DNA from 3 places in the Marinobacter sp. 1-3A genome. Region 3 is predicted to be linked to each of the others. Evidence: predicted binding sites of a transcription regulator. Region 3 holds the regulator's gene; each other region holds the start of a gene.

Region 1 (2,264 bases), on a different contig from region 3:
ATATGAGCCGCATAGCGGTACACCCAAAGGGCCTGGTCTTCCAGAATACGGGTTTCCTGTGCCTGGTCTGCTCTTACTATTCCCAGATCTGGCGCAAGACTAATGGCCGTTTTTAGCCGCATGCCAGCTTTCACGCCCAGATCCCGGGCAGCGGGGCAGGCCTGTATTACCTGTTGCCCGGAACCCTCCACAATCGCCAGGGCAGCGACGTTTTCACCGGAACGGCGAATGTGATCCAGTAGCAGGTGAGGAAAGTGTAAATGCAGCCAAAGCATGGAAGTTACCGTGCCGCCGTAGGCCAGGGGCCTTGAACCACTCGGGGTGTTTCATGGTGGGACAGACTTGCCCGATGAGCTATGGCAAGCGAGCAGCGTTGCCCCGGCCAGCTACCGCGACGTTTCACTACATTCACTTTCAGGCTCTGCTGATGGTCAGGCTCCAGCTCAAGGCGCAAGGCAGCCGGGGAGTTTTGTTCGGCGTAATGGCGCTCACGAAAAAGCACGCAAACGTTGCTTCCGGCCTCAGCCGCCAACTGCAAGCGCCGGATTTCCCGGGCAGCCAGTTTGCCGGGCCAAGCCATTACCAGGCCGGTAACCGGGGAGCGCAGGCAGTTTTCCAGAGTCCATAGAAAATCGCCCTTGTCTTCAGTGTGGATCATGATGACCTGATCCAGGTTGATGCCTTCTCTCGCCAGCGCCGGGGCATAGGGCGTGTGTGGCGGGTTCAGCCAGAACACGGTTTTGCCATCTTGCGAAAGCCTCTGCATTAGAGGCACTAACAGGGTCAGCTCACCGATACCGGGCGCGTCCAGCAGGCACTCGCTCAAAGCACCACGGGGCCAGCCAAGTCCGCCAAGCTGGTTATCCAGAGCCTGGTAACCGGTCGGTTCTGCCGGTTGAGTGGTTTTGTTGTGCCTGTGTCCCTGCCAGACACGGGCGTCCTGCATTAGCGTATTAATAAGCTCGCTCATGGCATATTTCCGAAATACTGTTTAAATATACAGTATTCCGAAGAGAGGCTGATTTCAAGACGCCGGTTGATAAAATGAGTGAGCGGACCCATCTTGTATTATCTATAGCGGTAGGAAATTCGGATATCAGCTCGGAGGTTATGCATGAGTGGACTGGCTGAACAGCATTGTGAGGCGTGTAATGCTAGCGCCCCCAAGGTAACCGATGAGGAGAAGCGCTCACTGCACAAAGGCGTTCAGGATTGGGAAATCCTCAGCGTCGATGGCGAAGAGCAATTGCGCCGGGCATTTAAATTCAAAAATTTCGCTCAGGCTCTGGCGTTTACCAACATGGTGGGCGAGCTGGCTGAGGGAGAGAATCATCATCCGGCTATCTTGCTGGAATATGGGAAGGCGACAATAAGTTGGTGGACCCACTCAATCGGTGGGCTGCACAAGAATGACTTCATCATGGCTGCGAGAACAGACGCGGCTTACCACTGATCGTCTTTTTTTTCCTCGGCTTCAAGCTCTGCCTTGCGCTTACGGATTTTCTCCAGCTTGTCTTTCGGAATATGCATTTTGCTGGCTGAGTCCCGAAGCATGAACAGACTGCCCAATATCAGGCCCAGGGCAGCGAGTATAAAAAACCAGCCTATCATTGGCATACGCCAGGTTCCCTTTTGGTTGGTATCGTGTTGTTGAAGTGTTTTCTTCTATAGTGGAATGTCCTGGCCGGCTTGGCAGAACGTTCCATGTCTTATTAAGCATTATGGCAGCGTCTGCCGAAAACAGGAGTTCTATCAGATGGCAAAGTTATTACAGGTTGATTTTCCTTTTACTGGTCCTTTTGGTGCAGAAATGGCTGAGGCGCTAAAAGATCTTGCTGTTTCTATCACTGAAGAGCCCGGCTTTATCTGGAAAATATGGACAGAGAACGCATCTGAAAATGATGCTGGCGGGATTTACCTTTTTAAAACAGAAGAAACGGCTCAGGCTTATCTTGAAAAGCACACAGCAAGACTCAAGGGGCTTGGTGTTGAAAAAGTTCATGGCAAAATTTTTGATGTGAACCTGGACTTGTCGAAGATCACAAACGGGCCTGTTTAAGGTTCTGAAATCGGCGCAGAATACATTCATTAGCAAACAAACAGTGTTCAAGGAGCCCGTCATTATGAGCGATTCCAGCTACGTCCCGCCCAAAGTCTGGAAATGGGAGTCTGCAAGCGGTGGCGCTTTTTCAAATATTAACCGCCCCATTGCTGGCCCGACTCACGATAAAGAGCTGCCAGTTGGTAAGCATCCTTTTCAGCTT
Region 2 (2,264 bases), on a different contig from region 3:
CATCCTGAGCCTTGGCCACCATCACCATTGCCGGACGCACTACGCGCCCGTTCAGCAGGTAGCCCTTCTGGATTACCGCTACCACGCTGTTGGGCTCAGCATTGGGTGCTGGCACCATCGACATGGCTTCGTGCTGCTGGGGATCAAACGGCTCGCCCACAGGGTTCAGCGGCTCCACATTGAATTTTTTCAGACTGGAAACAAACAAGCTGAGCGTCATTTCCACGCCCTGACGGATAGACGCCACTAACTCACCAGCACCTTCCTGCCCTTCTGTGCTCTCAACCGCCTTCTCAAGACTGTCTGCCACAGGCAGCAACTCTTTAACAAACTTTTCCAAGGCAAACTTATGCGCCTTCTCAACATCCATCTCGGCGCGGCGACGCACGTTTTGCATTTCCGCATGCAAGCGCAACATTTGCTCCTGCGAATCCTGAAGCTGCTCTTTCAGGGAGTCCAGCTCGGAAACCTCTTCCTGCTCTACTACCTGCTCGCCAGACTGCGCATCCTCAGCTGCTGCCTTGGCGGCTTCATTCAACTCATCCAACTGCTCGTTGCGGTTTTCTTCGGTGCTCATGAATACTCCTGCCAGATCTTCGGCGGCCGGCTTGAACGCGGCCAATTGAACATAGGCTCTGACCCCACGGAGCCAGAAGAATGCTATTGCGAACCGATATGGGGTTCAGCGCTCAGGTTTCAACCGTTAAAAGCACCATTCCTTGAGAAAATATCTGCGAAGTGATTGCAAACCCGAAAACCCCTGTATATATTCACAGTCACTGTATGAACGAACAGTATATTTTCAAGAGCGGAGGTTATCTGCATGCTCACACAGCTCACCGTTTCCAACTACGCGATCGCCGAAAGAGTAGAACTGCAATTCAGCAAGGGCATGACAGCTCTTACTGGCGAGACAGGAGCAGGCAAATCCATTGTGCTGGACGCACTGGGGTTGGCCATGGGCGGACGCGCCGATGCGGGTGCTGTGCGCCATGGCGCCAAGCGTGCAGACATTACAGCCACTTTTGATGTTTCGGGCATATCAGATGCCCAACAGTGGCTGGAAAACCACGAACTGGATGACGACAACGACTGCATTTTGCGCCGCGTCATCAGCAAGGACGGTCGGTCTCGAGCATACATTAATGGCCAACCCTGCCCTCTGGCGCATCTGAAAGACCTGGGTGGACTGCTGATGGACATCCACAGTCAACACCAGCACCAATCACTCCTGCGAAAAGAAACCCATCGCAAGCTGATAGATGAATACGCGGGCGCGGAAAATCTTGCCAACCAGACTCGCGAAGCATGGAAAGCCTGGAACCAGATTCGCACAAAACTGATCGAGCGCCAGCAAAATGCAGAGGAGTCCGAAGCCCGACTGCAGTTGCTGCGCTATCAAGTGGAAGAACTTGACCGCCTTGCTCTCGAAATCGGGGAGCAAGAGCAACTTGAGCAAGAGCAGGAACAACTGAGCCAGGCCGATGCAATTCTTCACAATAGCCATCAGGCAGCACTGCTGTGCACAGAAGATGAAACCAGCGCAGCTGGCTTATTGCGCCAGGCGCTACAGCAATTAGAGCAGTTACCGGTTGAAATACCTGCGCTGGCCGACACGATTCAAATGCTCAACGAAGCGCAGATCCAGATCAGTGAAGCGGGCGACAACCTTCGCCACTTTGTAGATGACTACGAAGCCGACCCTGCGCGCCTGACCGAAGTTGAAGACAGACTAAGCGCCATCTACCAGATGGCGCGCAAACACCGCATCAACCCCGAAGATCTCCCGGAGTTTCATTTGCGGCAAAGTGCGGAACTGGCCGAACTGGATGGCGGCGAAGGCAGCCTGGAACAACTGGAAATAGACCTTGAAAGCCACCGCACCACCTTCAATGAACTGGCAGGCAAACTCTCCGATCTCCGCGCTAAAGCAGCAGCTGAGCTGGATCAGCGCATTGCCGGTGAACTTGCCCAGCTGAGCATGCCATCGGTTCAGTTTGTTACCCACCTGAGCAACAACAACCAGAACGAACCGGCACCTCATGGGCTGGAAGAAGTGGAATTTCTGGTTAGTGCAAACCCGGGGCAACCCGCAAGACCTTTGGCAAAAGTTGCCTCCGGCGGCGAACTTTCACGAATCAGCTTGGCAATTCAGGTAGTAGTCGCGCAAACGTCTACCACTCCAACCCTGATCTTTGACGAAGTCGACGTGGGCATTGGCGGCGGCACAGCTGAGGTGGTTGGCAAGCTACTGCGCTCGCTGG
Region 3 (2,264 bases):
TTGTACAACTGAACAACGGCGATTATGCCCTTCGCCGCATCGACGACGACAGCGCGCCATTAGTCAAAATTTCATTTTCGGATGAAGCCCGTGAAATGATGGGAGATCGGGATATGTCTGTGGCCAAAGCCATGATTGCGGCGGGTATAGAAGCTGCCGGGACTGTGTCTCACGACATTGACTGGGAAGACGACGAACTGGACGTTTCAGACGCCCAGCCCGCATACACACTGCATTAAAACCGGACTCAACGCTGCCTGAGAACGACCCCGTGGCTGTTGCCTTTAGCAGCCGCTTCCTGCAAGGAAGCAAATGCTGTTTTACCCAGCTTCCCCGTCCACATAACCACCGCATGACAGGTACCCGCGCTTAGTGCTATCTCAGCAAGCTGACGAGCCGGGTACTCAGCGGTAGAACGCAAAACCAGCAGTTCACCGGTAATGATACCGTGCATCTTTTGCCACTTACTCACCAGCGCCTGGGGCGGGTCTATCCACGCCAACCAGCGCTTCTCCTGGTTCAGCTGAGTCAGCATTGGCAATAGCAGTTGAAAGTTCTCTACCTGCCCCTCCGGCAGAATGATTTCCGTTACATTTCCAGCCGGCGCAGGACTTTCCACATCAGGCTTGCGCCGCGTCCGGATAACCGTGCGCTGCTTCGGGGCTGTGTATTCCGGTACCAGGCCAGGCATAACGCTCTGCTGCCACGCAATATTCTGATTAAAGCTTAGCTGTTCCATATATTTACCCGCCTTTACAATGCGTCTGTGGTTATGCTGGCCCGATCAGTGCAGATCGGAACGCCGGATAACACCCACACCCAGCCCTTCAATAAACAATTCCTGCTCTTTCAAATCGATTTCTATCGGCGCAAACTCTTCATTTTCAGCGATCAGATAGACTTTTGAACCTTCTTTTCTAAAGCGTTTCACAGTCACTTCATCACCCACCCGGGCTACAACCACCTGGCCATTTCGAACATCCTGAGTGCTGTGCACAGCAAGCAAGTCGCCATCCAGAATCCCGATATCTTTCATGCTCATACCCCTGACACGAAGCAGATAGTCAGCAGAAGGCGAGAAAAACTCCGGCTTGAGCGTGCAATGGTCTTCAACGTGCTCCTGGGCCAGAATCGGACTGCCCGCCGCTACCTGACCAATAACCGGCAAACCGGGGTCTTCGGCAACTTCAGGCAACCGGATACCCCTGCTGGCACCCGGAACCATTTCGATGGCACCCTTACGCGCCAATGCACGCAAGTGCTCTTCCGCCGCATTCGCAGAACGGAAACCCATCTCTGTCGCAATTTCTGCACGTGTAGGTGGATAGCCGGTTTCGTCAACAGATCGACGAATAATTTCCAGTACCTGGGTTTGTCTTGCTGTCAGCTTCATTGTTTCGCTGCTCCGCTTGCTGCATGCAGGGCTTATACAAGCCGGGTCTTATATGTGATGGTGTATACAGTAATCCAACCATCCTGTCTTTTTATACAGTGATTTGACTATATACAGTGTTTTATCCAGTGTAAAGCCGCTCAGGTTATTTTCTTGCAGCTCCCTGACTGGTAGTGCTTTGGTAGTGTGATAGAGTGAAAAACTTCACACTCCGCCTCAGAGAGAACCATGAATAAAACCATCACCTTGAACATGCCAGACGTAGTCAAAACCGCCGACGGGAAAGAGCGCAGGGTGGGTGTGGAGATTGAATTGTCCGGGTTGGGATATCAGGAGTTAGTTGACCTGGCCGGGGCGTTGTTGGGCGGCGTTGCAAAACCGCAGTCCCGCTATGTGAGCACGCTTGAAACCCCCTTGGGCAGTTTCATCATTGAACTGGATTCCGACCCGATCAAAGATCTGGATCTTGCAGACGAGCGCCTTCCCCAACCCATTCGGGAACTTGGCGGGCAGGCAATGGAGGTTATAGACGCAGCGGCTGAATTGATTGTGCCGCTGGAAATTGTAAGTCCGCCCATGGCTTTTTCAGACCTGCACCAGATTGAGACTCTGGTCGACGAACTCCGGGAAGCGGGTGCATTGGGCAGCAGAAACGCGATCTACTTTGCGTTCGGCTTACAGCTTAACCCTGAACTGCCAGACCTCAAGCCGACAACACTTGTGCGCTATTATCAGGCGTTTGCAGTGCTATATGATTGGCTAAAAGCTCGCCATCAACTGGATATCAGCAGAAAGTTCACCCCCTACATTGAGCCGTGGAGCAGCAAGTACACCGACCTGTTGATTGAGGACAACTACGCACCAGATCAGC

What was found. The regulator LexA, encoded in region 3, represses DNA repair genes until DNA is damaged. The targets are predictions, from matches to a motif close to CTGTNTNNNNANACAG.
Region 1: a site for LexA is predicted at 988-1,003, ahead of imuA (translesion DNA synthesis-associated protein ImuA). Genes of this name have one in related genera too.
Region 2: a site for LexA is predicted at 780-795, ahead of recN (DNA repair protein RecN). Genes of this name have one in related genera too.

What each region holds. Positions count from the first base shown of each region.
Region 1 is NZ_VCGZ01000009.1:102,080-104,343, forward strand. It holds gene FE848_RS14245 (Y-family DNA polymerase) at 1-275, opposite strand, end outside; gene imuA (translesion DNA synthesis-associated protein ImuA) at 281-970, opposite strand; gene FE848_RS14255 (4a-hydroxytetrahydrobiopterin dehydratase) at 1,115-1,453, shown strand; gene FE848_RS14260 (DUF2897 family protein) at 1,444-1,617, opposite strand; gene FE848_RS14265 (monooxygenase) at 1,757-2,059, shown strand; gene yghU (glutathione-dependent disulfide-bond oxidoreductase) at 2,124-2,264, shown strand, end outside.
Region 2 is NZ_VCGZ01000006.1:226,591-228,854, forward strand. It holds gene grpE (nucleotide exchange factor GrpE) at 1-577, opposite strand, end outside; gene recN (DNA repair protein RecN) at 824-2,264, shown strand, end outside.
Region 3 is NZ_VCGZ01000001.1:596,995-599,258, forward strand. It holds gene FE848_RS02680 (hypothetical protein) at 1-239, shown strand, start outside; gene FE848_RS02685 (cell division inhibitor SulA) at 248-739, opposite strand; gene lexA (transcriptional repressor LexA) at 785-1,393, opposite strand; gene FE848_RS02695 (amidoligase family protein) at 1,622-2,264, shown strand, end outside.